Regions from separate parts of the Paenibacillus sp. J22TS3 genome, predicted to be linked through region 1. Evidence: riboswitches for the same ligand, from Rfam matches in the RefSeq annotation. Region 1 holds a riboswitch; the other holds the start of a gene.

The links. A riboswitch is a leader RNA that binds a small molecule or an ion and turns the genes downstream of it on or off. The one in region 1 is predicted to bind S-adenosylmethionine.
Region 2: linked by a shared signal. The riboswitch ahead of KJS63_RS21505 (methionine ABC transporter ATP-binding protein) and the one ahead of metA (homoserine O-acetyltransferase MetA) in region 1 are both predicted to bind S-adenosylmethionine.

What each region holds. Positions count from the first base shown of each region.
Region 1 is NZ_BOSF01000008.1:173,912-190,015, forward strand. It holds gene KJS63_RS22035 (MDR family MFS transporter) at 1-892, shown strand, start outside; gene KJS63_RS22040 (helix-turn-helix domain-containing protein) at 1,069-1,293, shown strand; gene KJS63_RS22045 (hypothetical protein) at 1,570-1,878, shown strand; gene KJS63_RS22050 (dipeptidase) at 1,983-3,338, opposite strand; gene KJS63_RS22055 (foldase protein PrsA) at 3,741-4,856, shown strand; gene KJS63_RS22060 (MBL fold metallo-hydrolase) at 5,126-6,115, shown strand; gene KJS63_RS22065 (substrate-binding domain-containing protein) at 6,459-7,424, opposite strand; gene modA (molybdate ABC transporter substrate-binding protein) at 7,547-8,389, shown strand; gene KJS63_RS22075 (DUF3055 domain-containing protein) at 8,532-8,834, opposite strand; gene KJS63_RS22080 (HRDC domain-containing protein) at 9,041-10,045, shown strand; gene corA (magnesium/cobalt transporter CorA) at 10,179-11,114, opposite strand; SAM riboswitch class I at 11,579-11,703, shown strand; gene metA (homoserine O-acetyltransferase MetA) at 11,818-12,753, shown strand; gene KJS63_RS22095 (aminotransferase class I/II-fold pyridoxal phosphate-dependent enzyme) at 12,775-13,959, shown strand; gene KJS63_RS22100 (trans-sulfuration enzyme family protein) at 13,956-15,116, shown strand; gene mqnC (cyclic dehypoxanthinyl futalosine synthase) at 15,535-16,104, shown strand, end outside.
Region 2 is NZ_BOSF01000008.1:48,911-65,014, reverse strand. It holds gene KJS63_RS21530 (YuzB family protein) at 1-122, opposite strand, end outside; gene KJS63_RS21525 (NifU family protein) at 202-447, shown strand; gene KJS63_RS21520 (SDR family oxidoreductase) at 597-1,373, opposite strand; gene KJS63_RS21515 (MetQ/NlpA family ABC transporter substrate-binding protein) at 1,869-2,726, opposite strand; gene KJS63_RS21510 (methionine ABC transporter permease) at 2,787-3,455, opposite strand; gene KJS63_RS21505 (methionine ABC transporter ATP-binding protein) at 3,455-4,471, opposite strand; SAM riboswitch class I at 4,550-4,697, opposite strand; gene KJS63_RS21500 (Cthe_2314 family HEPN domain-containing protein) at 4,810-5,517, opposite strand; gene KJS63_RS21495 (UbiD family decarboxylase) at 5,548-7,320, opposite strand; gene KJS63_RS21490 (COX15/CtaA family protein) at 7,396-8,355, opposite strand; gene KJS63_RS21485 (thioredoxin family protein) at 8,520-8,882, opposite strand; gene KJS63_RS21480 (DUF2515 family protein) at 9,038-10,432, shown strand; gene KJS63_RS21475 (putative polysaccharide biosynthesis protein) at 10,495-12,123, opposite strand; gene KJS63_RS21470 (DUF456 domain-containing protein) at 12,158-12,643, opposite strand; gene KJS63_RS21465 (Cof-type HAD-IIB family hydrolase) at 12,651-13,409, opposite strand; gene KJS63_RS21460 (peptidoglycan D,D-transpeptidase FtsI family protein) at 13,871-15,919, opposite strand.

The sequences.
Region 1 (16,104 bases):
ACTTACGGCTTTTGTTATCATCGAATCCAGAACGGAGGACCCGATTCTGCCGGTGTCCCTCTTCAAGAATGGCACCTTTACCATGCTGAATGGAATCGGCTTCTTCATGTCCATTGGAATGTTCGGTGCGATTATGTTCGTACCGCTCTTTATGCAGTGGGTGGTAGGGGTCAGTGCGACTCAGTCAGGAACGATTATGACTCCGATGATGGTCGCCATGATTCTGACCAGTGTATTTGGCGGCCGGCTTGTATACACGCTTGGTGTGAAGCTGCAGATTATCCTAGGCATGCTGATCATGTCTGCCGGCTTCTATCTGCTGACCACGCTGTCCATCGATACCAGTCAGTTGTTAGCGACCTCCTATATGGTGGTCATTGGTCTTGGCATGGGGCTTGTGATGCCGATCCTGACTCTGGCGCTTCAGGAGAGCTTCCCGAAATCCCAGCTCGGCGTTGTAACGTCCTCGTCCCAGTTCTTCCGTTCCATCGGGGGGACGTTCGGTATGACGCTGCTTGGAGCTATTATGAATAACAGATCAGGCAGCATTCTGTCCAAGGATTTGACGCCGCTGCTTAATCAGCTGCCTGAGCAGGCGAAGCCGCTGGCGGACAAATTCAATGAGATGATTGCGCACAATCCTCAGCAGATCTATTCTGCGGTACAGTCTCCGGAGATGCAGAAGGCCATCCCTGCCCAGCTGATGGAAACGGTAAACCCTATATTGAAGAATGCGCTCGTTGAATCGCTGCACAGCGTATTCCTTTATGGTTTGTTCTTCGTACTGGCGGGCGTAGTTGTTGCTGTGTTTATGAAAAAGATCAAATTGACGGATGCAGGCAAAAAGAAACCCGGCGGCGAGGCCGGTGCCGAAGCTGCTTTAGAGCAATAGGATCTGTCCCGGACGGTCCATTTCCCCTGTGGAAATGGGCCGTTTACTGTATCTGAATAGAGAATGCCCATTTTTCCTTATGTATCGCACCTTTGCCCTATCCCGTTCATAAGATGTGTTGACTGTATCCCTTACTTGTTAAACCATCAAACCCGAGCAAGGAGGGGTGACACATTTTGAAGGGCAGCGATCGCAACAGCAAATTTTTACTAACTCATCGTGAGCGGGAGGTTTTTGAACTGCTCGTGCAGGATAAAACGACGCGTGATATTGCCGGACAGCTGTTTATCAGTGAGAAAACGGTTCGAAACCATATCTCTAATGTCATGCAGAAACTCAACGTCAAAGGTCGTGCACAGGCAGTTGTCGAGCTAATTAAGCTTGGGGAATTAAAAATTTGAGGGCACCTTACCGGGCCCGAGCATGAACCTTCCCGATTCAGCCGCAAGGCTCGGGAAGGTTTTTTGTTGTGAAGCGCGTGAAGGTTGGCTGCACTTCCGAGAGGGAATATCCGGGAAAGCATGAATTCTTGAAGAAAAAGAGGTATGATACATAAGAGGCCTTAAAAGAGATTAGGTTTTTCCAACAGATGCACACTTGCCTTTTCTACTGCGACCATAAGTTCATCAGGCTCGGGCTAGTACCAGAATGGTTTGAAAGAAAAGGGGGAAGCACAGATGAAAGTGAATTTGAACTTTACCAATAAAGGTAAAGCTGCAATTGAGAATTTCAACAACGAGGAGCTGCTTGAGATATTTGCGAGGTATTCCCGTACCTTGATGAAGAAATACGACATCCAGGTTACGGTTCCGGCAGAGGCGAACAGCGATATTGCCGCGAATGGGTATATCACGCTGATTGCGGATCAGGTGAAATGTGAAATACCCGCATTTTTTAATGAATTGGGAAGAGACATCAAGGTTCCTTTGAAGAAAAGACTTGGTACGAAAGTGGATAACGTGTTCAAGACCGAAGTGATTGAATGACCGAATTCCATGTTGTGAAAAAAAAGCCTTACCCGGCATGCTCCTATGAGCGCTTCGGGTAAGGCTTTTTTGTGTGCCATGGCTGAATATCCGTAAGTATCCGGTTAAATCAGCTTCAAGTATTCCACAATGGTAAGGAGTCCTTTATCAAAGTTCTCCAGATTGAAGTGTTCGTTCGGCGCATGCAGATTCTCATCTGGCAGGCCGAATCCCATCATGACGGCCGGGGCGGACAGGACGCGGGACAGGGTGGCAACGATCGGAATGGAGCCGCCGTCCTTGGTGAACAGAGCGCGAGTGCCATAGACCCGCTCGTAGGCATCGGCCGCTTTTTGCAGCATGGGGTGGGAAGGATCGATGTTGAACGCGAAGGCCTTCTCCATCTGCTTCACCGTGAGCTTGGCGCCCGGCTGAGTATGGGCCTTGAGGTGGCGCTCGATCTTGTCCAGAATATCCTGCGGGTCCTGGTCGCCAACCAGCCGGCAGGTGATTTTCGCATGAGCTTCCTTAGGAATAACAGTCTTGGAGCCTTCGCCCTGGAAGCCGCCGTACACTCCGTTAAGCTCCAGAGTAGGACGGGCGCCGGTTCTTTCGACGAAGGAGAAGCCTTCCTCTCCGTATAGAGTGTCCAGACCCAGGTCTTGCCGTAGGCCTTCTTCATTGAAGTTCATCTTTTTGAATTCGGCTTTCATCTCCTCGGATAGAACCGGGACGCCTTGGTAGAAGCCTTCTACAGCCACCCGGCCCTGATCATCGTGCAGGGAGGCCAGCAGGGAGACGATAGCATGCAGGGCGTTAGGTACGCCGCCTCCGAATGAGCCTGAATGCAGATCGGTATTCGCGGTATGTACGGATACTTCAAGCGAGCATAACCCGCGGAGCCCTGTGCTGATGGCAGGCTTGCCCTTCTCGATCAGCGAGGTATCGGAGATCAGCACCACATCAGCGGCAAGCTTGTCCTTGTTCTCTTCCAGGAACAAAGGAAGGTTCGGACTGGATACTTCCTCTTCGCCTTCAATACAGAATTTCACATTGACCGGAAGAGCGGATTCCTGACTGAGCAGGGCTTCCACCGCTTTAATATGAAGGAATAGCTGGCCTTTGTCATCGGTAGCGCCTCTGGCGTACAGCTTACCGTCCCGGATGGAAGGCTCGAATGGAGGTGTCTCCCACAGGTGGAGCGGATCAACCGGCTGAACGTCATAGTGGCCGTAAATTAGAACGGTAGGTTTACCGGGAGCATGCAGATGATCGGCATAAATAATGGGATGGCCCTGGGTTTCATGAACCTCAACATGTTCAAGCCCCGCGCGGGTCAAGGCGTCCGCAATCCAATTGGCGGCTCTGGCCACATCAGGCTTATGTTCGGATAGAGCGGAGATACTGGGAATGGTGAGCAGGTCCTTCAATTCAGTGAGGTGCTGCTCCCTTAAATTCTCGAAGTAGGCTTTGTAATCGATTGTCATGCGTATCCTCCTAAAACATGGTATAGCCCTATTTTACTCTTTTTGGGCCAAAACAAAAATGCTTTAGGTTAAAGCAGTTGTGGCTAGATAAAATGAACTTTAAAAATTAACCAATCTCAGCGGAGAGGGCGAGTGATTCTGAAGAAGCGGAGCGTCCGCCGTTGTCTCCGAAATGCCCCTACTTGGATATTTAGTTCAAGCATTTCGGGGACAACAGTGGTCGTAAGAACACTCGGCATCGCAGCGCACCAAAAGGTTACCTTCATAAGTTCATTTTATATAGATTAGCGCTTCCTTAAAAATAACCGGCATTTTTTTATGAAATGTTAAGGTTATGTGGAGACGTTTCTGGTAAAGTGAAATTAAACAAGCATTAGAGGGGAGTCAAACAATAGAATGGATGGTAAAGATCAGAAAGATTTGGAGCAAGAAATGAATCAAGAACCGAAAGAGGGACAGGCAGGTGAAGAGACAGGAACCTCCGCGGTCAAGCCAACGTCTGAAGGACCAGCTGTATATTCTTCTCCGGAGACAAAATCACTCTTGTCCGAGCAGACTGCGGGAGGCAACCCAGCTGTAACCGCAGCCAAACGCCAAAGTATGATATGGATGATCGTATCACTGATTCTGGCCGTGGTGCTTGTCATCGTACTGGTGAAGCCGCTGACAGGAAAAGGCGCTTTGGACAACGGGCCGGTCGCTTCGGTTAATGGTGTGGAGATCAGCAAGGAGAAGCTGTATAACGAGCTGGTTAAAGCAGGCGGTGAGCAGACTCTTGACAGCATGATCAACGATGAGCTGATGAAGCAGGAAGTCGACAAGGCCAAGATCAAGATTACAGACGCTGATATTAATAAGGAAATCGGATATCTGGAAGAGCAGTACGGCTCTAAGGAAGCGCTGGATCAAGCTCTTCAGCAGAACGGGATGGCCCGTAATGATCTGAATAAAATGGTGGTTAAGCAGCTTGAGCTTAAGAAGCTGCTCGGTTCCAAAATCAAAGTAACCGATGAACAAGTGAAGCAGTACTTCGATCAGAATAAAGAGTCCTTCAATACGCCGGAGCAGGTTCGTGTATCAGCCATTACTGTTGCGTCGCAGGCTGATGCGGATCAGGTGCTTAAAGAGCTTAAGGAAGGTGGGGATTTCGCAGCATTGGCCAAAGCGAAATCCACAGATGCCGCAACGAAAGCAAGCGGTGGGGATCTTGGATTCATCAGCAAGGGACAGCAGGAAGCCGCAGTGGAAGAGGCTGCGTTCAAGCTGAAGAAGGACGAGCTCAGCGGAGTGATCAAGACCCAGGAAGGCTTTAAAATTCTGAAGGTGACGGACCGTAAAGAAGCGCATACTGCAACGTTCGAGGAGCGCAAGGACCAAATTCGCGACGGTCTGGAGTCCCAACAGGTTGCCCAGCTGCAGCAGAGCTGGCTTGATGAGACTAAAGCAAAAGCCAAGATTGTCAACAACCTGAACACAAAGACAGGTACAGACACATCGGCGGCAGCTAAATAATAAGGTTGGATGATGAAAGGCCGGGTTCTTGTAACCCGGCCTTTTTTCCATTTTGATATGCGGGGGGTGAGATTTCAGCTTGGCTATTCATAAAAGTTGAACAAATGATTGTACGGATGAGAGCAACTTCTATAGACTTTGAGTTTGTTCTGGAAAGAAGGTACAATAGGGGGGCGGAAAAGCAAGACGAATCTAAAAAAAACCGGGTCGGTACGAGACGAATGAGATGCCTCGTATGATTATGTGCAGGAAGCTGAGGTTGAAGAGGCATGTCTGAAGTGAAATTGTGGGAAGACGGTATGATCCAGGTGAAGATATCTATGTCTCCCCCACTAAGGTGGGTCAACAGCTATATTCTCCGTGGCAGCCGGGGAGTCACTATTATTGATCCCGGTCCGAAATCAGAGACCAGTATTGCGGAGTGGACGAAGGTATGGGGAGAACTCGGGCTTAACAAAGACGAGATTACTTCTGTCGTGCTGACTCACCACCACCCGGACCATTATGGATTGGCTGGTCATATCCAAGCTTACACGGGGGCAAGTGTGTGGATGTCCCGCCGGGCCCATGCGGAGACTAAATTCATGTGGGGGCCGGGCAGTCATATCAATGAAGAGCTGCCGGCTCTGTACCGTCGTCATGGAATGCCGCCGGAGTGGACCAGCCAGCTGGCCGCCCATTTGGAGGGCTTCCTGCCGCAGGTGCTGCCCGAGCCGATTGTCTCCTATCTGGATGAAGGAGTCATGCTGGAGATGGGGGACCGGCTCTGGCTGCCAATTGAGACAGGGGGCCACGCCCCCGGTCATATGTCTTTCTATCACCGGGAGAGCCGGACGATGCTGTGCGGGGACGCTGTTCTTCCCCAGATATCGCCCAACATCAGCTTCCTGCCGGGAAGTGATCCGCAGCCGTTGCAGTCGTATACCGATGCCATGCTGAAGCTGGCCGCGTATGAAGTGGACCTGGCATATCCGGGACACAGGCATCCCTTCGATTATTTCAGGAAGCGGCTGGAGGATCTGCTGATTCACCATGAACAGCGTCTGAACCAGATTGAGGAGTTCCTTAGGGAAAACCCAAGATCAGCGTTCGAGGTCTGCACCTATCTGTTCGGAGATCAGCTGGGTATTCACCAGATGCGGTTTGCCATGTCGGAGACGCTGGCTCACTTGATTGAGCTGATTCGGCAGGGCCGGGCATTTGAGGAGGCTTCATCGGAGCGGGTTATTTATTATCCTGTGCTGGGCAGAAATGAATAAAACGCACATTCCTTAAGCGTGGATAAACCTAAGCCTTACCTTCTTAAAGGTTGCCAGTGAGGGTATGGTCTGGATATATTCAGAAGAACTGCTGCTCTCTTCAGGGCCCCTGGCGGGATTTTGATTCTTGCCGTGTAGTTGGTGACAGTGTTGACAGCCTGAGGTTTGGTTGACAGCCGTCATGCAATGCGCACCGAGCGCTGGGAGCTTTGCGTGGTGCGGGGGTTCTGAGCCCGGACCGAGTGTGTGGAATCAATAGGAAAATTATAAAATAGCGCCCCTGTTATTTAGGCCTTGTGTGGCTCGGATAACAGGGGCGTTACTTGTTAAATATAGGACGGTTTTAAATCTCGTATTTCACTTGTCCAGTCAAGGAGAGATCATAACCTTGGATAGAGCCAAGCTCTATCTTGAGCGCGTCTGAATTCATCACTTCCAGAAGACGTGGAATCCAGGGCTCGGTGTGGGAATTCTTCAGGACAACCAGATCGTAGTGTTCTTTGACCATCGGCACAAAGTCAATGCTGCCCATCATTTGAGCAGTCTTCTCGGTGCCCACGCCCACATCGGCCTCACCTACAGATACCTTGCCAGCCACACCCATATGGCTGGTCTCTTCATGGTCGTAGCCCTGAATCGATTTCCGGTCCAGTCCATGAATCCGCAGCTGCTCGTCCAGAAGTACCCGGGCTCCGGCACCTTTCTCCCGGTTAATCAGCCGGACCCCAGGCTTCTGAAGATCTTCCCACCGGGTAAGATTCTTCGGATTCCCCTTGGCAACATACAGCCCTGCGGTCCGCTGAAGCAGATGGATGACCATATAAGAATGACCGGTTAGAATCCGGTTGATATACGGAAGGTTATACTGTCCGCTGTCCGCATCAAGCAGATGGGTGCTGACAATGTCGCTTTTCCCTTGATACATGGAAATCAGGCTGTCCAGACTTCCGGCGTGGGAACGAAGAGGACGGTAGGAGGGGGCGGATCTCTCCAGATGCTTGGCGAGCAGATCCAGACTGATGTCTTGGCCGGTGATTACCAGGGAGCGGGCTTCGCCGGACTCCTGTTGGTTCCCGGCCCGCGCTTCGGAAGCATCATCAGAAGCATCTTGAGAGGCGGACGGACTGCGCAAGGCCGGTCCACTTCTGGCGGACCGTTTATATGCTTCCAGATCGCCCGCATCCACCCGCATTTGCTTGCCGACTCTGTAAGCCGGAAGTTCCCCTTTTTTAATCAGGTCGTATACAGTCAGCTTGGATACTTTCAGAAGCTTCGCTATTTCTTCGGTTGTGTAAGAAATGTCACTCATGAAATCCTCCAGTTCAGTCAGGTTTAATTATAACTAGATATATATAGGTATAACTAGTAATATTATAATTAACTTGTTGTTTTTATTTTAATGGTATGTGATAAGTAGGAGGAAGTAAAGGGATGAGAGAAGCGAAAGTGAATAGAAAGCTGTCTATGAAAAGATGGCTAGCGGCTGGTTTGATTCTCCTGCTGGTGATGCTGGCGGGCTGCGGCAGCCTTGGTGCATCAGGAACGAATGAGCAGGTTGGCAGCAAGGAGAAGCAGACTCAGATTGAATTGGTAATTTCCGCCGCGGCAAGTCTAAAGGACAGCCTGAATGAGCTGAAGCCAGCCTTCGAAAAGGAGCATCCGAATGTTAGGCTGTTGTTTAACTTCGGGGCTTCGGGCGCGCTGCAGAAGCAGATTGAGCAGGGAGTGCCAGCCGATGTGTTCTTGTCCGCAGGTCAGAAACAAATGGACGCTCTGATTGACAAGAAGCTGGTCGATCCGGGGGAGAGCACGCCGATGCTAAAGAATGATCTGGTCTTGATTGCGGCTGCCGGCGCGAAGTCGCCCGCTACGCTGGAGAGTCTGGGTGACGATGGTGTATCCCGCATAGCCGTGGGAGAGCCGGAATCGGTTCCCGCAGGGCAGTATACAAAGGAAGCGCTTGAGCATTACAAGCTCTGGGACAAGCTGAAGCCGAAGCTGGTCTTTGCCAAGGATGTCAGACAGGTCCTGACTTATGTGGAGACCGGTAATGTGGAGGCGGGGTTTGTGTACCGGAGTGATGCCCAGACATCCACGAAAGCGGGCGTCATGTTCACAATCGATCCGCTCAGCCACCGGGCAATTGTGTACCCGGAGGGTATAGTAAAAGCGACACAGCACCCTCAGGAAGCCAAGGCGTTCTATAATTTCATGACCAGCAAGACGGCTCAGCATGTATTTACGAAGTATGGTTTTAGCCTTCCGGACGCTTAATATGGACACTGCAGGCTTCCAGTCTTCCGGTGTCTTTATCCGAAAACTGTCCGGCTAGAGGACTAACATTGACCCCCTCAAGCAAAGAGACTGCCCCTTTTGTCATTAGAAATGACGGAGATGCAGTCTCTTTTTTAAGCTGTTAATCCGTGAAATGCGGCTCTCCAAGCACTTGATACAGGAAGCCGCGAAGCTCTTCGCCCTCTTCCTCATCCAGGCTGTACACGCGCTCTAGATAACCCTCCTCATCCAGGTCATCCGATCCAAGAATAGCGGTACGTCCAGCCTGAAGATCGGTCACCAGTTTCTTCCCGTAGAACCGGTTCGTTGTGGTAATGGCCAGATCGAATCTCTTCATGGAATGGCCGATAAAAGTAATGAAGCGGGTTGAGGTCTGCTCCGTGGAATCGGACAGAAAGTCCAGGTCTTTTTCAGAAAATGTCATATCGGTAATGCCTCCTAGAATGGTGTGTCTGTTCCCCATTATAACAGGAAAAAAGATCGCAAGCGCGCCAACGCTTTCATTTGACTTTTTCCCAAAATAAGGTATAGTAAGATTTAACAGTATACGAAAATGAGGAAGCACCTCTTTGGCCGATGGCCGAAGGGGTGCTTTTTTTGTGTGCTGATTTAAGGGAGGTGCAGGAACGGATGCAAATCGTATTTCTGAACAGTATGGAGAAGCGAGAGGGCGGGGAACTGATCCAGGGCGCTCAGGTGTGGATCGGAGAAGAGCAGGGGGTATGGAGGATGGGCTGGAATGAGCTGTCTTCCGATGAGGCTGGGGAGATACTCTGGTATGAAGGAGAATCCTGGTCGGAGATGCTGCATGTCTACCGTCACCGTCTGTCCGTGAAGCTTGGAGAAGGCTTCAGACCGGTGATTGACGGGATTTTCCATGAGAAAGAGGACGGCAAAGGCAAGTCGGCACTCGCCCAGAAGCTCGTCTTCTACAGCGAGCTTCATCCGAACGAGGCCTTGTTCCTGGAGCTCAGCGCATGGCGGCGCAGACGGGCTGCGGCCGAGCGCAAAGCACCGTATTTGATCGCCAGCAATCGGCTGCTCCGATTGATCAGTGTATTCCAGCCAAGAACGCGTGAGGAGCTGATGCAGCTGCCTGGAATGGGCGAAGCCAAATCCGCGGAATATGGGCCGGAATTGCTGGAGCTGACCCAGCAGGGAGAGCGGCTATACAGCTTCCCGCTTGGCTGGGTCGAAGGAACTTTGGATGAAGAAGAGTTCCGCTCCTGGTTGTACAAGCAGAAGGAAGTGAAGTACCGGGTGGAGATGGAAAGGTACGGTCTGCGCCGGGTGCTGCTGGAGTCGATGGCGGAAGGTCACGGCATTGAGGAGATGAGCCGCAGAAGCGGGCTTGACCGGAGGGAGACGGTGGAGCTGCTCGAGGAGCTGGAGAAGGATGGCTATGATCTCGACGCTCTCCTGATGAATGAGCTTCATGAGCTGCCGGAGGCGGAGCAAGCCGCGATCTGGCAGGCATATGAGGAGCTTGGCGACACTTTCCTGAAGCCGGTGCTGCAGCGGGTATACGGAACGGATCTGCCGCCGGAGAGCAATGTGGAGAAGAAATATGAGCAGCTCAGGCTGATCCGGATCCGGTTCAGAAGGCACTGCTCAAGCGTTCAGAGCGCCGGATAGCCGGATAGTGCCGGATAGCCGGATAGTGCCGGATAGCCGGATAGTGATCAAAAAAGGACGAAGCTCTCCGCCGTCTGTTGGCAGCGGGTGCTTCGTCCTGCATTAGGTTCGTTAGTGGGATGGAGCGGTCAGCTCAAATCCAGTCTTTTTTGCGGAAAATATAGAACATGCCCAGGCCCAGCGCGGCCATAATGCCGAGCACAATGAAATAACCATAACGGCTGTGCAGCTCCGGCATATTAGTAAAGTTCATTCCGTAAATTCCGGTAATTAGGGTTAGCGGGATGAAGATCGTGGTGATCGCGGTGAACACCCGCATGATCTCATTCGCGCGGTTGGCGATACTGGACTGATAGGCTTCTCGTAAGTTGCCCATCAGTTCCCGGAAGGTATCAAAGTTCTCGGAAATCTTCACGGCATTTTCATAAATGTCGCTGAAGTATTTCTGCAGCTGGTCATCGATTAGGCGAAGGTCCTTCTTGTTCAGGATATTAATAACTTCCTTCTGCGGACCGAGCATCTTCTTCAGCCACAGGATCTCACTTCTCAGACCGATAATTTCACTTAAGTGCGACCGCTTGGTATGAACCAGGATGTCCTCCTCAAGCCTCTCAATCTTGTCTTCGATCCGGTCACCGACTAGGAAATAGTTATCAACAACAAGGTCAATGAGCAGGTACAGGAAACGGTCAGGTTCGTTAACCTCCTGTTCCCATAGAATGGGCTTGATGGCCCGGAGTTCATTGATCTTCTGCTTTGTTACTGTAATAATATAATGCCGTCCCAGGAACATGCTCAGCGCACGCAGGAAAATTTCCTCGTCATCAAAACGGATGCTGTTCACAACAATAAAATAATGGTTGTCATAAATTTCAATCTTCGGACGCTGTTCTTCTTCGGTCAGGGAGTCCTCCACGGCCAGATCATGCAGCCCAAAAGCCGGCTGCAGCAGCGCCAGATCCTCGGCGTCCGCATCGATCCAGTAAAATCCTTCCGCCGGCGGCGTCAGGGTTGTTTCCAGGTCCTCCACCACAGTAAAGATACCCGCGTTGACATGGCGAATTTTCATCTGATTTCTCACTCCTTCACCCCATGGTTCACAAGGGGTATGCTCTTATTAAAGAGCATAGAAAAAAATCAGCAGCCGGCTAATTACCGCATGAGGCAGTAACGGCACCGGGAAACGAAAGAGCCCCTTCCTCCCGCAGTTGTCCTGCTGATCTGTTTTCTATGCAGTTGTATTGCAGGGGCATAGGTCTGCGGACTACTCGGGTCGCCTTCCATTTCTGAATTTCACCTCTTTGCATTTCAGCTTGTAACACTCGTCTAGTATAACGCCGGGGCATGAAAATTTTCAAGAAAAATGTCCTCACCTGTCATGCGATAAGATATGGGAAAATTGTCCTTGAGGTGACGTCTAAATTTGCAAGAAAAATCTCATCTGGGTTCTTGACGGAAGGTGCGATTATACTATAAAGTATTTGCAAGGAATTAAATTACACTTTCCCTGAATTTTAAAATTTCATACGCGAATTCTTATCAAGAGTAGGTGGAGGGACCAGCCCAATGAAACCCGGCAACCGGCGAGCAATCGCACGGTGCTAATTCTTGCAGAACTTCAGGCAGCCGCAAGGCCCTGAGTCTCTGAGAGATGAGAGAGGCGCATATATATCAAGGATATGACCTTTCTCTATAGAGAAAGGTCATTTTTTGTATGCCCCCGCTTCTGACATAGGAAACCGCACCCAAACCCATGAAGGAGTGAACGAGACATGCCAATCAAAGTACCTGACACCTTACCCGCCAAAGAAGTTCTTATTAACGAGAACATCTTCGTGATGGATGAAAGCCGGGCTTATCACCAGGACATCCGCCCGCTGCGGATTGCTATCTTGAACCTGATGCCTACGAAAGAAACTACGGAGTCGCAAATTCTGCGCCTGCTGGGGAATACTCCGCTGCAAGTGGAGATCGTGCTGCTGCATCCGCGTTCCCATACCTCGAAGAACACGTCGGCGCGTCACTTGGAAATGTTCTATAAAACATTTGACGAGATTAAGAAACAGCGCTTTGATGGAATGATTATTACGGGAGCTCCGGTGGAACAAATGGAGTTCGAAGAGGTAAACTACTGGGATGAGCTGAAAGAGATTTTTGAATGGACGAAGACCCATGTCACTTCAACTCTTCATATATGTTGGGCTTCTCAGGCAGGTCTGTATCATCACTTCGGCGTGCCAAAGGTGCCGCTGGAGGACAAATGCTTTGGTGTTTTCCCGCATACAGTCAATATTCCGAATGTGAAGCTGCTGCGCGGCTTTGATGAGGTGTTCTATGTGCCTCATTCCCGCCATACCACGGTGCGGAAAGAGGATATCGAGCGCAGTGAAGAGCTTGAGATTCTGGCTGAGTCCGAGGACGCGGGAATTTATTTGGTTGCGACCAAGGACGGCAAGCAGATTTTTGTGACTGGGCATTCGGAATATGATCCTTTATCCCTGAAGTGGGAATATGACCGTGATGTGAATAAAGGAATGGAAATTGCCCTTCCGGTGAATTATTTCCCGAAGGATGATCCTACCCGCACACCGCCTTCGACTTGGCGGGCTCATGCGAACTTATTATTTTCCAATTGGCTTAATTACTATGTGTATCAGGAAACACCGTATGACATGGAAGCTCAAGCTGACTATGTATACCACATCTAAATTAGGGGGTTAATCTACGTTATGGCAGACAAAGAGCTTCACATTGAGAGCAGACTGGCGCAGATCGGTTCCGTCGAGGAGCCGGTTACCGGGGCGATTAATTATCCGATCTACCAGGCAACCGCCTTCCGTCACCCGCGCCTCGGACAGAGCACCGGATTTGATTATTCACGGACCAAAAGCCCAACCCGCGCAGTTCTGGAGGCTGCTGCCGCCAAGCTTGAATCCGGGGATGCAGGATTCGCCTGCAGCTCCGGAATGGCGGCGCTACAGACGATTTTTACATTGTTTGCGCAAGGGGACCATCTGATTGTATCCCTGGATCTATATGGGGGAACCTACCGGATGATCGAGCGGATTCTGGGCAAGTACGGTATTACGGCTTCGTATGTGGATACAAATGATCTGGATGCGCTCGAACAGGTGCGCCGGCCGAATACGAAAGCGCTAATTGTGGAGACTCCAACGAATCCTCTAATGATGGTTACAGATATCGGGGCGGCGTGTACATGGGCCAAGCGGCATGGAATCCTGACCGTGGTGGACAATACGCTGCTGACCCCGTTCTTCCAGCGTCCGATTGAGCTTGGAGCGGATATTGTCATTCACAGTGCTTCCAAATATTTGGGCGGTCATAACGATGTGCTGGCGGGCCTTATTGTGACAAAAGGAAAAGAGCTGTCTGAAGAAATCGCCTTTCTTCATAATTCCATTGGCGCAGTGCTGGGTCCAACGGATTCTTACCAATTGATGCGCGGCATGAAGACGCTGGCGCTTCGCATGGAGCGCCATGAAAGCAACGCGCTGGCGATCGCCCGGCATCTGCAATCTCATCCGCAGATTGCCGAAGTGTTCCATCCGGGTATGCCTGAGCATCCCGGGCATGAAATTCAGAGCCGGCAGGCCAGCGGCAACACGGGGATTTTCTCCTTCAAGGTGAAGGATGCCCGTCTTGTTGAGCCGATCCTGCGGCATCTGGATCTGATTGCCTTTGCAGAGAGCCTCGGCGGGGTAGAATCGCTGATGACTTATCCGGCGATCCAGACGCATGCGGATATTCCGGCTGAAATCCGGGATGCGGTAGGGGTTGACGATCGGCTGCTCCGCTTCTCGGTGGGGATTGAGCATGTGGACGATCTGATTGCCGATCTGGACCGGGCTATTGAAGCTGCGCGGGTTGAAATTGAAGGAGGACAGGCGTCATGAGCGGACAAGAACGGAAATTTGAGACCAAGTTGATTCATTTTGGCTCCGAGATTGATGAGACGACCGGGGCTTCCAGTGTGCCGATTTACCAGGCTTCCACGTTCCATCATCACGATATTTTTAATCCCCCTGTCCATGATTACAGCCGCTCGGGGAATCCAACCCGACAAGCGCTGGAGGATTATATTGCGGTGCTGGAGGGCGGCGTTCGCGGATTTGCCTTCTCCACCGGCATGTCCGCCATCTCGACCACTTTCATGCTGCTGTCGGCGGGCGATCATATTATCGTGACGGAAGATGTATACGGTGGTACATACCGGCTGCTGACGACGATCCTCAGCCGGATGAAGATTGAGACAACCTTCGTGGACATGACGGATCTCGAGGCGGTGAAATCCGCACTTCAGCCAAATACCAAGGCGGTCTATATCGAGACGCCATCGAATCCAACGCTGAAGATTACGGATATTGCGGCCGTAGCCGGATGGGCAAAGGCGCAGGGTCTGATCAGCATTGTGGACAATACGTTCATGACGCCGTATTACCAGCGTCCGCTGGAGCTTGGCGTTGATATCGTGCTGCACAGTGCGACCAAATTCCTGGGCGGGCACAGCGACGTGCTTGCCGGCCTGGCCGTTGCAGGCAGCGAAGAGCTTGCGAAGCAGCTCAAGTATCTGCAAAATGGCATGGGCACCGTGCTGGGTGCCCATGAGTCGTGGCTGCTGATGCGCGGCATGAAAACGCTGGGTGCGCGCATGGCGCACAGCGAGATCAGCGCGCGCAAGCTCGCGGGTTGGCTCAGCCGCCGGAATGACATCGGCGCTGTGTATTATCCCGGCCTGCCGGAGCATCCGGGCCGGGAGGTGCAGGAGAAGCAGTCGACCGGCTATGGCGCGGTCGTCTCCTTCGACGTGGGCTCGGGCGAGCGCGCCAAGCAGGTGCTGAGCGGCGTGAAGCTGCCGCTGGTGGCGGTGAGCCTCGGCGCGGTGGAGAGTATTTTATCGTATCCGGCGATGATGTCCCATGCCTCCATGCCTGCGGAAGTCCGTGCGGAGCGGGGAATTACAGACGGGCTGCTGCGTTTCTCGGTAGGTCTTGAGGATATTGATGATCTGATCCAGGATCTGGAGCAGGCACTCGAGAACAGTCCTAAGTAAAATTTCAAGATCGTATGAGTTGCACTATTACGAAAGGCAACCATGTGAAGTGTTCTTTAAGGTCGCTGTTGCTTCCAGATTTCACAACTTATTCGAAATTCTTAAGTTCAACCTGTCTAGGCGGTTAAGAAAAAAAGAATCAACAAAGGCTGTTTACTAGGAATTCCCGGAGAAAATTTGAGGCATCTTTGTGTCTGGATTGGCATCCCGGTTTGGTTTAGTTGTTATAAAACCAGGAACAATCATGGTCCTAAGAAGTGTTTTAAGTGCTTTATTATAAAGATGTTTAATGTTCAACAAATGTTCATATTTAACGTTTTAATCCAGGCACCCGTTCTTATCGGGTGCTGTTTTTCTTGGGCGGGTATGGTACGATGGATGATATGAATATGACCAGACTCTTGTTAGGAGGTTCTGTATGATAGACGCAATTTTAGATAAAGCCCTAAAGGGCGAACGCCTTACAGTTGAAGACACCATTGCCTTGTTTGAATCTAACGAGGTGGAGAAATTGGGACATACGGCAAATATCCTGATGGAGCGTATGCACCCGGACCCTATCACCACCTTTGTGATCGGTCGTAATGTGAATTATACGAACGTATGTGATGTGTACTGCCGTTTCTGCGCTTTCTACCGCAGACCAGGCTCGGATGAAGGTTATGTGCTTCCGGACGAGGTGATTTTCCAGAAAATTCAGGAGACCATTGATGTCGGCGGCACCGAAATTCTGATGCAGGGCGGCACGAACCCGAATCTGCCGTTCAGTTATTATACGGATCTGCTGCGCGGAATCAAGCAGCGCTTCCCGGAAATTACGATGCATTCGTTCTCTCCGGCAGAGATTCAGAAGATGGTTGTGGTCTCGGATGGACTGACTCTGGAAGAGGTTGTACGCCAGATTCACGAAGCGGGACTGGACTCACTGCCGGGCGGCGGTGCTGAGATTCTCGATGACCGGACACGCCGCAAGATCAGCCGGTTGAAG
Region 2 (16,104 bases), 130 kb from region 1:
CCACAATGTGTCAGACAGCCGTATTCAAGCACATCGTAGTCTGGACAATCCTCCAGCTTTTTCATGACCTCATCGGTTCCAAAGTGCATATTATTCACGCAAAATTCTATAATCGGTCTCATGCAGTAATCCTCGCTTTGCTAATGCCATTTAAATTTAAATCCGTTTGTAATATAATATATAAGAAAGGAGTTGAGAAATATGAGCCAAAATGCACAAGATACTTTGTATGATGAAGTTCTGGAAGTGCTTGATAAACTTCGCCCTTTCCTGCAGCGCGACGGCGGTGACGTCGAACTCGTTGACGTGGAGGATGGCATCGTCAAACTGAAATTGGTGGGTGCTTGCGGCAGCTGCCCAAGTTCCACAATCACACTCAAAGCAGGGATTGAGCGCGCGCTGTTTGAAGAAGTCGAAGGCGTTCAAGAAGTTGTACAAGTATTTTAATTTATAAATTCAAGTACGATCTTCAAGCTGCCGGCCTTCGTGGCCGGCACTTTCTGTTTTAGAGCCATGAACCAGAACAGGCTGCTGCCGGATAGTCAGGCTATTTATTGCATTATTCTGTCCGGATGGATAGAACTTAGCCAAGGAACTTAGGGGGACGGCTTAATCCATGGACGGATTGGGTCAAGTCCTCCTGAAATATCCATAATATTGCCGGTGATAAAGTCAGACTCAGGCTGACACAAGAAGGCGATAACCCGCGAGATATCTTCCCCGCTGCCAGGCCTGCCCCTTGGTGTCTCCCCATCCTGCTCTCCGCTAACCTCGGCAATGGACTTCTCCTTATTCACACCCCGGATGTCTCCCGGGCAAATCATGTTCACGGTAATCCCATACGGGGCTTCTTCAACAGCAAGCGTCTTCGTAAAAGATACAAGTCCCGTCTTCGCAGCAGCATAAGCCGCCCGATGAGGCCATGCCCGGGATTCCGCAGCATGCCCGAATCCAAAATGGATGATCCTGCCCCATCCTCTGCTGCGCATCCCCTCAAGGACCATATGATCAAGCAGCATGGGGCCTACTAAATTCCCTTCAATTAAGGACAGCACCTCTGCCCTGCTGTACTCCGCAAAGAGCTTGCGTTCCCGGATGAACGGGCCCGCATTATTCACCAGAATATCGATCCCGCCCAGGGTGCGCTCTACCTCAGAGACCAACCGTGTGATATCTTCCACACTTGCGACATCCGCACGCACAGCAATACACCGGACACCTTTATCTTCAATCACAGCCTTCAGCTCCAGAGCCTCAGCTTCACTATGAACATAATTCAGAGCAATATGACAGCCTTCATCCGCTAACGTAAGCGCCGTCTTCTTCCCCAGCCCTTTGGCGCTGCCCGTAATCAATGCAATTTTACCTTTCACCTGCGGATTCCTCCCCACGGCAAGCCGTCAGCCTAATAAATACGTACTCCCTATCAAGTATAAAAGATTTGGCTTATCCCCACAACTTGCATGGAAAGGTCATGACGGCCTTACAAGCAAACATTGAAAAAACCTGAAGAAGCAGAACGGGACTGTCCTGAAAGACGGCTCCTGATTTTGATTAGGAGTTCGGTTTGTGTTCAAAAGGCTCCGAGAACGAACGCTGCTACCACCGCTGTTGGTTTTGGATTTCTTGAATTATTTTCAGAAGATGAAATCCAAAACCAAACAATTAAAAGTAAAGAAGCCGCTCCTTGGTAGAATGGAAGTGTCTAACAACCATGCCAAAGGAGGGCTTCTTCTTGTACATTCCTTGAAATTCGTTCAAGGTCTAATTATTGCGTTTCTTAGAACGCAGGAACAATTGAGCCTTGGCACAATTGTTTCTGTCACTTCCTCAGCAATAATTGAGCTCTGGCACAATTATTGCGTTTCTTAGAACGCAGGAACAATTGAGCCTTGATACTTGTCTTCGATAAATTTCTTAACATCGGCGGAAGTCAGCGCCTTAGCCAGTTTTTGAATCGCTTCGGAATCTTTGTTGTCCGGACGGGCTACGAGGATGTTGGTGTAAGGTGAATCCTTATCTTCGATAAAGAGAGCATCTTTGGTTGGAACCAGCTTCGCTTCAAGCGCATAGTTCGTATTGATCAGAGCCAGGTCCACTTCATCAAGAACACGCGGCAGCATAGCGGCTTCAAGTTCTTTAAATTCAAGGTTCTTCGGATTTGCAGTGATATCCTTCACCGTTGCGGAGATTCCAACTCCGTCTTTCAAGGTGATCAAACCGTTCTTGGCAAGCAGAAGAAGTGCACGCCCGCCATTGGTAGCATCATTCGGGATAGCTACTTTTGCGCCATTCGGAATTTCGTCTTTGGTTTTGTATTTCTTAGAGTAAGCACCGAAGGGTTCCACATGCACGCCCACCACGCTTACAAGGTTAAAGTTGTTCTTTTTGTTCTGATCATCAAGGTATGGCTGGTGCTGGAAGAAGTTGGCATCGAGCTGTTTCTCGAACACCTGCGTATTTGGCAGGACATAATCGGTGAACTCTTTAACTTCCAGATCCACGCCTTCTTCTTTCAGCTTTGGTTTGATGAAATTAAGAATTTCAGCATGGGGTATAGCTGTAGCACCTACAACCAATTTAACCGGTTCTGTTTTAGTTTCCGTAGTGGTTTGTGTTTTGCCAGTATCCGCAGATCCCTGTTGTGATTCCTGTGGTTTGCTACCGCAAGCGGCAAGCACCAAGATAAGTGTAAGTAGCAAAAAAGCTGTTGACCATTTTTTCATTTCCAAACCTCCAATTTGTTATTGAATAAGGATTATTATTACCGTTATATTTGTGTTTCCTTATTTCCTTGTAAAATGAGCAACCAAGCGGTCGCCAAGCATTTGCAGCAGCTGAACGAGAATGACCATAAACACTACGGCTACAATCATCACTTCCATCTCATACCGCTGATAACCGTAGCGGATAGCCAAATCTCCCAGTCCACCACCGCCTACCATACCGGCCATGGCCGTATAAGATACCAGCGTAACCACTGTAATCGTCATACCGGCAATAAGCCCTGGCATCGATTCTGGAAGAAGCACCTTCCGGATAATCTGCAGAGTAGATGCCCCCATAGAAGTTGCCGCTTCGATTACCCCGCGGTCGACCTCACGCAGCGCAGTCTCCACAAGTCTTGCAAAGAACGGCGCAGCGCCGATCACAAGCGGCGGAATCGTGCCTGGAACCCCGATCGATACTCCAAAAATGGACCGGGTAACTGGAATCAGTGCAACAATCAGGATGATGAACGGCACCGATCGCAGAATGTTGACAATGAGTGATAGAATCCGGTAAACAAACCGGAAGAAAGCTGAATTGGAACGCGCGGTTACGAATAAGAGAACACCAAGCGGAAGGCCGATAATAAAGGTTAACAGAGAGGAAGCACCCAGCATTTTCAAGGTGTCTATCGTAGCCTGGCCCATTTCCTCCCAATCCACTGATGAGAAGTCAAGTCCCCACATTAGTACATCACCTCCACATCAAGATTGCGTTCTCTGAGAAGTGTGATGGTCCGGTCAATACTGGCGGCATCCCCTTCGAAGGAGACAAGCAGCTGGCCGTACGGCACTTCCTTAATCGTGGAAATCGTCCCTTGAAGAATCGCAAAGTTCACACCCGTCTCACGCACAATCTGAGACAGCAGCGAGTCATAGGTCTGTGATCCAAGAAAAGTGATTTTGACCTGTCTGGACGATCCAGAGCTGAGCGAGGACAGCGCCAGCTTAAGCGCCTCGGCCCCAGTTGATTCGCGGTTAATAAACTCCCGGGTCACCTGATGCTTCGGCTTTAGGAACACCTCGGTTACCGGCCCCTCCTCCACTATGCCCCCGGCATGGATGACAGCCACCCGGTCACAAACACTTTGGATGACGTGCATCTCATGGGTGATAAGCATAATCGTAAGATTGAACTTGCGGTTAATGTCCAGCAGCAGCTTCAGGATTGAATCTGTTGTCTGGGGATCAAGCGCCGAAGTCGCTTCATCACACAGCAGCACGTCCGGATCATTCGCTAACGCCCGGGCAATGCCCACCCGCTGCTTCTGTCCACCGGACAGCTGGGACGGATACTTGTTCTTATGATCCTCCAGCCCGACAAGAGCCAGCAGTTCATTCACCTTTTTGTCTATGGCGGCTTTAGGCGTGTGAACCAGCGTCAGCGGGAAAGCGATATTGTCATATACGGTCGCAGAAGAGAGCAGATTGAAATGCTGAAAGATCATGCCAATCTTTCTCCGGTGCTGCTGAAGCTCCCCCTTCCCCATAGAGGTAAGGTTGGCACCATTCACCCAGACCTCTCCGGATGTTGGACGCTCCAGCAGGTTGATACACCGGATCAACGTGCTCTTGCCAGCCCCCGAATGACCGATGACACCGAAGATCTCCCCTTTATTTACCGTTAAGTTGAGCTTCGACAAGGCTGTCGTTGCTTTGTTCTTTTTGCCATAAGATTTAGTAAGTTGTTTAAGCTCTATCAAAACCGATCCTCCTCTATATCCAAACGCGAAAAGAGCCCCACGCAGAATTGTAGGGCTCTCAAAATTTGAGACTTTGCCTTCTCATCTGCCAGAAGCGCACCCCATGTACGCTCTGAAGGATTTAGCACCATGTCATTCAACGATGAAAGGTCTAAAGACCTAAACACATATTTGAATCGGTTGCCGGGCTTCATCGGGCCTGTCCCTCCGCCACTCTTGATAAGAAATATGAAATTTTCGAGTTGGTTCATGAAATCTTTTCTGAAACTGTCTCTCAGTATAGAGGCTTTTGCACCGTTTGTCAAAGGCAATTTATTCATTTTATCAAATTAATCCGATTAGAATACTTTTATATTTGAGAGCGTATATTTAAATGATACGTTCAGTGACTCCAGCACCATTTGATAACCGTCCATCAGATCAGTCAAATGCTGATCCATATCCTCAAGCTCAAGCTTTCCATGCGGCGCTTGATGCTTCTGCCAGAGATCATCCTGCATTTCTGAATTCATGTAGTGAATCTCCGTATTCCTCCGGCGGCGCAAGCGGGATAATGCATCCTTATGCTGTTCCTTGATCTCCGTCAGACGCTGCCCAAGCCTAGGATGAGCCCCAAGATAACTGAACTGTCGAAGAACCGTGAAATAAGAATAATGCGGCTTTACTCTAGCCGTGTTGAGTCCGTACAGCTCATTTAGGACCGTACCCAATTTATCCAGGATGGAGAATACGCGGATGAACCCGTCCTTATAGAAATATACATAACGAGCGTAATCCCCTTTTTCCTGAGGTCCCATATCCGCCATATACCTGGTATGAACCTTGTGCCGGAAAAACGCGGAGGCATGCGTACACTGCTCCAACTCATCAAGGGAGGCGGCAAGACCCTCCATCCAGATCTGAAGCTTGGAATAATCAAGCCTAGAACCGCTGCTTCTGTCCGGTCTGGCCTGGAAGTGCTGGATAACCTGCCTCATGGTTTTGAATGTGTCTGACAATAGCCCCTCATCCCTGCGGGGCGGCTCTCCAAGCAGGCTGCGCAGCATACACGGCCCCCTTTCGATTGCTGATTTATGTTAGGCAAAATAACTGGACCAGCGCTGATCCACCAGTTTCACGATATCCTCACGCGGGAACAGCTCATCCGGGTAACCCGGTTTCATTCGTGCATCAATTACGAGAGGTAGGTTATACGATAAATGATGCTGTTGTATCTCCGCATCCGCATAAATATCCGAAGCCGGGTTAAATCGTGTAAATACCGTCCATGTGAATGAGTTCGATGACTTGGCCACTTCCTCAGCATGATCAACCAGGACAACGAGCGGCCACTTCCACTCGGCTCCCTTCTCCTTCAGGCGGGCGAGCAGGCGGGCTGGCAGTTCTGGTTCCTGTTCATATGCGGCACCCGACACCACCAGGCACCCATCATGGAATACCGCGATCTCATGGATTTCGGCGATCTCGCCGCCCGTATATTCCCGGGGAAGTTCACGTACCGGGTCCCCTACGCCAATCAGGATCGCTTTACTGCCGTGGTTAAGCTTCAGCCCGGTATAATCCAGAGTATCATTCGACGTTTTATTAAAAATAAATAAGTCCGTTCGCGGGTTAAACCGCTCTAGTACAGTCTTGAGTGTAATCTTGATATCGGCAAGATCCACCGGCACATTCGTCAGCATCAAGAACTTCGTCAGAGACAGCTGGCCTTCGCCAAGAATCCGGAAGCCCGCAACCAACGCCTCTCTTGAATAGCTCTCACGGACGACAGCGGACGCGAGCGCATGGAATCCACTCTCAGAGTAAGTCCAGAGGGACCGTACACTTGGCATAACTACAGGGAAAGCTGGAGATAACAGCTTTTGAAGGAAATCGCCGATGTAATAGTCCTCCTGCCGGGGCTTGCCGACAATCGTTGCAGGATAAATGGCATCCTTGCGGTGCCACATATGGCTGACCTGAAGGACAGGGAATTCATGCTGAAGCGAATAATAACCAAAGTGATCGCCGAACGGTCCTTCAAGGCGGCGCTCATGAGGGGGTACGAATCCCTGAATGGCAAATTCCGCCTCAGCCGGAATCCGGTGCCCACCCATCGGGTTATCCGCCATCGGCAGCTTTTCCCCAAGAATGAAGGATGTGACCAGCAGTTCGGACAAATGCTCTGGCACCGGAGCGATGGCGCCGGCGATCAGGGCCGGTGGGCCACCAAGGAATACGGATACAGGCAGCGCTTCTCCACGTTTCTCGGCCTCATGGTAATGGAAGCCTCCGCCCTTCTGGATCTGCCAATGAACACCTGTAGTCTGATCGTCATAAATCTGGATGCGGTACATGCCCAAGTTGTTGTCTTTGGCTTGAACCGGATTCTCAGTGTAGACAAGCGGCAGGGTCACGAACGGCCCCCCATCCTCCTGCCAGCTGGTCACCTTCGGAAGGTCCGCGAGCGGACGATCCGTACGGCATACCTGAAGAATGGGAGCCTCCCCCTTAGGTACCGTCTTCATTCCTACCTTTAACACTTCCCGAATCAATCCCCGCTCATTCCAGAGCGCCTTGGGAGTTGGTGGGAGCAGGGTGTTCATCGCGCCGACAAGACGGTTAGCCAGCTGTTCGGGACGCGGTCCAAACGCCATTTCGACGCGCCGCGGCGTCCCGAATAAGTTCGTAACCACCGGGAACGGTGTGCCTTTCACATTCGTGAACAGCAGGGCTGGGCCCTCTTCAGCAATGACCCGCCGGTGAATTTCCGCAAGCTCCAAATAGGGATCAACAGGCGCATCGATCACCACCAGCTGCTTGTCCTTGCGCAGTGCTTCAATCCACTGCCTTAAATTTCTGTAACCCACAGATGATACCTCCTATTGATCTGACTCATCTCAAGTTTCTTACTCCTATGTAAAACTCCGCATTGCTGCGGAGCTTTAGTTCAACCTCGTATTCAATTGGCCCTGCTTAGCCTCCGCCCTGCTCAGCTGCCAGGTTCTCACACTCATATAGCTGAGCACACCGAACATGCAAGCCAGGACGAAGATATGCGACAAGGAGGCAAAAATATACATGTTGGAATTGGTCAGGTTCATAACCAGAAAAGCACCTGTGAAAATTTGAACGATAACAAGCACAGTTGCCGCTAACCCAAGCGACCGGATTTCCTTGTTCCCCTGATGCTTTCTGTAAGCAAAATGTCCGAGCACGGCAATCACAAAGAACAAAGTTATAGCTCCGATCCGGTGAATGAATGCAATGCCCACGCCTCCGGTAAGTTCAGGAATAACCTGTCCGTTACAGAGCGGCCAGCCGCTGCATCCTCCTGCAGAACTCGTATGGCTGACATAGGCTCCCAGGTAGACCACGATATAAGTGTAGAACGTGGCAAACCATACCAGATTCCGGAATCTCCGGGTAACTGGTCCGGTAGGAAGCTTCGGCATGTTGGCTTCTTCACGTTCCTGCTCTCTCATACCAAGAGCAAGCATCAATGAGCTTGCGAAGGCAATCAGCGAGAACCCGAAGTGCAGTGCCATCACAGCCGAGGATTGCGAGAACACCACCGCGAGAGCCCCCATAATCGCCTGCACCACAACAAAAATAAGGGCAAGCGTGGCGTACGCTTTAAGGTCGCGCCGTTCCTTCCGATAGATCATAAAAGCAATAAACGCCGCCAGCGCGAGCATGCCTGCGGCCCCGCTCACTGCACGATGAGACCATTCTATGAGTGAAGACAGCGTATGGGCGGGAACGAACTTCCCGTTACAGAGCGGCCATTCCCGGCCGCAGCCAAGCCCTGCATCCAGCTTCGTTACTGCGGTCCCACCCAGCGTGGCCATCAGCATAACAAAGCTGGAAGCATAACTCAGCCATTTCAGTTGTTTGGTATTCACTTTTTCCTCACCTGCTATATTCATTGGATTTACACAAATTAAGCTGCTCTTTCATTATAACCGATGAGGATATACATATCATAAGTCACATGTGACAAAATGATCAAATCATGAAATAACGCCACCCAAATGGATGGCGCTTGTGACTTTTGGTATTGCGTACCCTATTCCTTATGCTCCGCCGTATCGTGCAGAGTCCGGTACACATCCAAGGCACGGTTCAGGAAATCTTCAATTTCCTCCCGGGATTTACGGGCTTTGTTGACGAACCGGACAAGCTCGCGTCCGTCCGTATAGGCAACGAAGCTTGGAATGCCCAGGATATTCTGTTCCTGACTGACATCCCCTACCTTATCCACATCCACCTGAAGGAACGTGATGCGGTCTCCGTACTTCTCCTCAACCTCAGGCATAAATGGGTCAATGAATTTGCAATCTACGCACCAGTCTGCTTTGAAGACGGCAACAACCAAATTGCTGGACTGCGTTTCTACAGTAAACGCACCAGCGGATGTCACTTCTTTCATGAGCTTCAGTCCTTTCTATCGTTATCTCTCTTAGTCAATCAAAACGAAGAGTGGAAGTCAAACTTTTAGGCCATAATGTGACTAAATTCTTCTTACGTTATAATCACCTGCCAAGGTACATATTGACTCACTTTATTCGAAAGAGAGGGATCAACATGAGCCAGCCCTTTCACCAGGGTGACTCCAAGTCGCCCGGGCTTGCCGCAGTACTTAAAGAAATGCTTCTATCGCTTCCTTCCATGGTGAGTGAGGTGGTAAAGAGCAAAACCGCAGGCATCGCTGCCTCTTCACGCCTAAGGGAAGAGAAAATTCACCTGGACTGGAATGAGGCGTCTGCCAGGACCGTATATACAGAGGTGGAAGACCTCCTTAAGCGGAGCAGTCAGGGGCGGAGACTTGACGAGCCGCTGGGATTGATTGTCGATGCCAAGGATGGCCTAACCCCCGAAGACCAGCGCGTTATTGAGGAAATCGAGGAATCGGTGCGGATGAACAATATCAGCAATATCACCCGGACAGAGGCCTACCTGAAATGCTACCAGGCTTACCCTGAACTGCAATGGTCTTTCCTGGCCCATATGGTCTCGCGCAATGCAGGCTGGAACATGAGTGATCTGCGCGGCGGCCAAATGTATCCGCTGCTGGATGAGACCGGCAAGGAAGTGACCTACCGCTTTCTGGAAAGATGCAACGCGTTAATCTTCCAGGATGCCTACCCTCAGCTGATGCTCTATATGAAAAGCCGGGAGATCGGGTCAAGCCTGTTCTATCTGCTCCCTCACTTCCATGTCTCCCGGTTTATGCGGCCTTTCTGGGACCGCTTCTGGCTGGAGCGCGGCAGTGCCCTGCTGGCTGTAGGCCTGATTATCAACGAGCAAAATTACATTGAGAAACGGGTCGTCCGGAACCCCTACTTTCAGAACCGGGTCACGGAAAAAGCGAATTTCCACCTGCACAATTGGGCAGGACTCAATCAGATTATCTTTCCTCTGCTGGATCTGGATTCAGTATCTGCGGAAGACGGCACTCCAAAGCAGCAGGAAAAACAGACTTTGGATGCTTCATCCTGTCCCGAAGGGCATATTCCGCGGCTGGCCGGACGGATTCTTGGCGACTTCTCCAGTCTCAGCACGCGAATTACCTTCGGCAAGAACCTGTACGCGCTGCTCTTCGGCCTCGCTTCCCTGAGGAAAGGAGCCGAAGCCTTCGCCTCGCTTGTTCCGCACACCGGATCAAGGGCCGACTATTGGCCAGCCTTGTTCACCACAGACAAGGACCAAGCCTTGGGCCCAGGCCTTGAAGGGATGGAACTTCTTGAGCAGACCAGCCTGCCGGAAGGCAGACGCCTGTATGCGCCCAAGCTGCTTGACGCCTGGGGCGACACTTCATACGAGCCCATCTCCAGAGAGGATTGGCTGCAGGATCACAGCGCCCTGGACGGGCTGAGCAAGCCTCAGCAGCCCTATCTGTGCGATATCAGCTTCGAGCACCGGCTTGGTATTATCAAAACCGCCTTTGCCCATGATACGGCAAGTGGAACCGATCATTGAACAAGGGAGACACCGAAGTGTCTCCCTTGAAATTCAACGTATAAAGCTGTGCAGCACCAAATTTATGCGGAGCCAGCGGACCCGCGTTGGAGCCGCATAAGCGGGCGCAGTATTTTCTGGAGCACTCTCGGATAACTGCCCAGCTCGTCTTTGCGGACCACCCGCATGACTACCAGCATAACCGGATACAGAATGAGTACAGAAATACCTACCAGGCAGCAGGCGAAGAAGAAGCCCACTCTTGGCGGCAGGACAGCCGTTGTAAGGTCGCCCAGATAATTAAGGCCATATCCTGCTCCGAACAAAACAATTACGGTAAGCAGGAAGCCTGTCCACCGTCCGCTCATAATATGGAATGGCACAATCGCCTTCATCGAACGCAGATTAAGCAGTGTGATCACAAGGAAGCACAGACCCGTGCCGATGATAATCCCATAGATTCCAAAGAAAGGGGCTAGCGCGAAGCTGGCAATCAGCTTCACCACGATCCCAACAAGAACATGTCCCATGGACAAATTCACCTTGCCAAGCCCGATCAGAATTGAACTAGACGTTGACATCGTAATCTGAAAGATGGTTCCAAGGGTAAGCAGCCCGATAATTCCGCTTCCCTCCAGGCTGCTGAACAGAAGCCCATTCACGGAATAAGCTGCCGCACACAGAATGATGACAATCGGCATACCCGTCAATATCGATACCCGCATAGCGAGTGTAATCTGGCGTTCCAGGTGCGGACGGTCCCCTCTGGCAAACGCCGCCGCGATGACAGGCAGAAGCGATGCGCTCAGTGCGATGGACAGAATTGGCGGAATTCCCGCGATACTCTGTGCCCGGCTGCCCAGAATACCCAGTGTGTTCGTGGCCGCCAGGTTACCCATCTGGTGAATCAAGAGCGGCTTGACAAGGGTTCCGTCAATGAAGTTGACCGCTGGTACAGCCAAGGAAGCGAGCACAATAGGAATAGACAGCTTGAAGATGTCACCGTAAATGCGCATCAGTGGGAGCTGCTCGGACCCGGTTGACAGGTCCTCAAGCTGCTGTCTCCGGTCTTCTTTCCGCAGCTTACTGGAAAACCACATCAAGATGCCGAATGCTGCAACACTTCCAAGCACGCCGCCGAAGGAAGCACCCGCAGCTACCCATTCATCCTTATAATTCGCATGCAGCAGGAAGAATGCCAGCCCGATTCCGGTAATAACCCGCAGCACCTGCTCCATAATCTGAGAGATGCCGTTAGCGGCCATATAACCTCTACCCTGGAAATACCCCCGCATCATCGCAATAGTCGGGAACAGCAGCAGCGCCGGCGCAATCGCCCGGATAGCAGGCACGGCCTCAGGCTGCTTCGTTAAGGTGGCATAGACTGGTGCCAGCGTATAGAGCAGCACTGTCATGACGAGACCGATAAACACGGCAAAGATCAGCGCCGCCTTGTAGACCCGCTGCGCTTCGCCTGGGCGCTTTAAGGCATAGCGCTCGGAGACCATTTTGCTTAGTGTGCTGGGAATTCCAGCGGTGGCCACGGTAAGCAGCATCAGATATACGTTGTTCGCCACCGTGTAGGACGCATTGCCGACAGCCCCAAAGATGTGCTCAAGCGGGACACGCTGCACAAGCCCTAACACACGGGCTACCAGAGCCGCTGCGGCGAGGATCAGCGTTCCCTTTATAAAAGATTCTTTCTTAGACAAACCGATTTCCCTTCTTTCTCGGACCTATTCCTGGTTAGAAGCTGATAATCCAGATGAAGAATACAATAATCATCACGATTTCAAGCAGGATTTTGACGACCATGCTGCTGAACAAGCCAACGACCGAACCAAACCCGACTTTCAGCGATTTTTGAAAAGATGACCCTGAAATCAGTTCCCCTGCTACCGCCCCAACGAAGGGGCCGATAATGAGCCCAAACGCCGGAATAACGAAGGGACCGATAATTGCCCCGATCGTACTAAGCCATACGGACGCCTTGCTGCCTCCGAAGCGTTTAACCCCCCAAGCTCCCACCGCATAGTCCGCAGCCAACAGAACGATCACGATCAGCGTCTGCAGGGTCCAGAAACCCCATCCAAAATGCTCGAATGTAAAGAACCATCCGTACACGAAGAAAGCCGCATAGACCGCGATAACCCCAGGAAGAACGGGGATGACCGCTCCCGCAAGTCCCACGAGGAACAGCCCAATGATTAGAATCCAGCCCAGAATATCCACTAGAGTATCACTCCTCCGGTAAAATAAACTTCTGGATCACCTCGGCTATTCCGTCATCATTATTGGACGCCGTCACATAATCCGCGTTCTCCTGCACAGCGAGCTGAGCATTGCCCATAGCAACGCCAAGTCCAGCCGCCTGAATCGCCGCAAGGTCGTTCAGGCTGTCGCCAACGGCAATAACCTGGGACATGTCCAGCCCAAGAAGCTCACAGACAATTTTGATTCCTGTCGCTTTGTTGACCCCCTCAGGGTTAATCTCAAAGTTATACGGGGATGAATTGGTGATTTCGAGACCTCCCATATCCTGCAGCCTCATCAGAATTTGATGACGGAGATCGGCGTCCTCAGTATGATATCCGAACTTAATCCAATGGTTCACATCCACCAGAGCAGGGTCCCAGTTCTTCTCATTATATGATCCTTCCACCGAATAAGCCCAGAACCATACACCAAGTTCTGCAGCAATTCCATGCATCTGTTTGACTAGCTCTTTGTCCAGCAGTTCCCTGCGGTACAGCTCATGAGGCGTCTTCCATACTTCACTTCCATTGACTGTAATCATCGGTGTGTTCAGGCCAAGCTGATCTCCGAACGGCACCGCTTCATTGAATGAACGCCCGGTGGATAAGCAGACATGAACCCCGGCCGCAGCCGCTTTGCCGATCCATTCTGCTGTCTTTGGTGATATCTCGTGATTATCGTTAAGTAAGGTCCCATCCATATCGAGTGCAAGCAGTCGGTATTTCATCCGTTCATCCTCCATCTTCTGATACAATATAGGTTATCTATTTATCTCTAAACAACATCTTAGTCATTCTACCACAGGAGCCGCAGACCAACAAAGCGATTCCCCGCACAATGAGAAACCGGTCCCCGCCATATTAGGCCGAAGACCGGTTCAAGGAATTTCACCACCTGCGCTATTCATTATCCTGTAATCATAATAAGCGCCAGCACACCAAGTGTAATTCTTGCCCGCTGCAGGGGGCTTTTCTTAATCTTGACTTCCATGGACGCCAACTCCTTTAAGTTCTTGATGGGGATCAGGACACGGCCGTACTCGGGAACACTCCCCTCGAAATTTTCCTCAATAAAACAATGTTTCCTTAATGCAATTTTATTCAATAATTAAAAATAAGGCAAGGGGTTTTCCCCCTATGCCTTAGATTTGGGCGCCATCGTCAAACCTCTATACCAAGTGCTGCAAATGATTATACATCTGTTTTACCGAGTGGTGTTCTTAGAAACATTGGAATTATCAGCGTTCTGGCTCATCTGTCCCTTCGGAACTCCGTCCAAGCCATATACGGAATCATATGCGTCAAAAATCTTCCGGGCGACCGGCGCCGCGCTTTGTGCTCCGAAGCCGGCTTCAGGAATCATTACCGCAATAGCAAGTTTGGGCTTATTGCGGGGAGCGAAAGCGATGAACACCCCGTTATCCACATTTTCTTTCCCCGCCCATTGGGTGGAAGTCCCTGTTTTCCGGGCGAAATCATACTTAAATCCCTCGAACGAACTCACCTTGGTCGCCATCCCTTTATGAATTACGTTCCAATGTGCCTCACTAAATTCGGCCTTCCCAAGTAATTTGGGTTCGAACTTCTTGATCACCTTGCCAGAGCTGTCCCTGATCGTATCCACAATATGCGGCTCCATCCGGCGTCCCTTGGAGGCAAGCATGGCCGTGTACTGGGCAAGCTGCATCGTTGTATATTTCCCCTCCTGCCCAAATGCGGCGCGGGCCATCTTCGATTGGGTGGTCTCTTTCTTGTTCGTGTAATAATCCCGACCACCCTCATATTCATTAGGAAGATCCACCCCTGTCGGGATACCGAGTCCAAACCGCTTCATGTATCTGTCCCAAAGCTCGATCGAATCCTTGCCTTTGCTGCTGTACATCTTAAGCCCGACCATATCAATCATGAAGGCGTTAGAGGATTCCTTAATTGCCTCCTGTGGGGAGATGGCACCAAGCACATGCCCTGAGGAGTTTTTAATCCGGGTATTGTCTTTCCCGAACTCAGCATACCCTTTGTCATAATATGTTGAGTACGGACCAAAATATCCTTCATTTAAACCGATCAGCACGGTAAGCGGCTTAATCGTTGAACCCAGGTACACAACAGACTCAAGACGATTTTTGGCCTCGCTGGGGCGAAATGAGCGGATTGTGCCATTTTGATAAATGTATTTGATTTTATCGAAATCGTCATGGGTGATCCCGCCTGTCCGCCACACATTCGGATCGTAGTCCGGCATGCTCGCCATAGCCACCACCTTGCCTGTATCCACCTCCATCGCCACCGCATAACCAGCTCTGGCATTTGGATGAGTCCTTCCATTGACGAGGTGGGAATGAAGCCAGGTCAGCTGCTCAGATATCGCTTTCTGGGCGGCAATCTGAATATCCTTATGAATATTGAGGTACAGATCATTCCCCCTCTCAGGCGGGGTTATTCCCTCCAGACCCTTGGCCATATTTTTAGGGTCTACGGAGACGCTTCTGAAGCCGTTCTTCCCCCTGAGCACATCTTGATACTGGAGCTCCAATCCATCGTACCCTACGTCTTCAAGCTCTGTATATTGGAGCGCCGGATCATCGTTCTTCTTCTCCCTGATCTTCTTATATACTTTAAGACTCGTCGAAGCTCCCTTAAATTTCTTAATATATCCCACAGTCTGAACCGCAACACCGTTGACCCCGCTCTTGCTATCGTTGTAATAGTTGCGGACACTCTCTTCCACAATATAAAGCCCAGGATATTTAGATTTATTCTCTGTGAAATAAGCAACTTCATCTTTACTTAGTCCTGCTTTTATTCTCCGCGGTTCGAATCCTCCGCTGCGCATGGACAGGATATCCATCGCATAAATGATGTCCTTGAGCTCCTGCTGCTCCTGCGTGGGATCACCAAGCTCTTTGAATTTAGCCATAAGCTCTTCCCCAAGCTTAATTGCCTTCGGAAGAAATTTATACTCAGCGTTTAAAGTTATGTACAATGACTGCACCGGCGTCGAATAAGCCAGCTTCTCGCGGGAAGCATCATAGATCGTTCCCCTAATAGGAGGAAGCGGCACATTTTTGACATTCGGGTCCTCTGTTCCGGGAACAAGCTTAGGGCCCTCTACGAACTGAAGCACGGCAAGACGCAGAATGATGACGGTAAAAATGATAAACGATCCGAAGAAAAATAAGTTTAGGCGGAGATGGGATTGCCTTTTCTTGGTGACCTCCTCTTCTATACTGCTGCGGTCCTCACTGAACTTCATACCCGCTTCCAACTCCTTCCTCTCTCGATAACCAGTTCCATCGTATCACAGCTATGCGCCAATATTGGTTACAATTGGATAACTAAATAAGCAGGTAACGCCATTCCCTAATACAGAGCGCATAATATCTTTCCGCCCAAGCATTGAATATTTAGAGTTAAATCAAAAATAGGATTCATGACAAT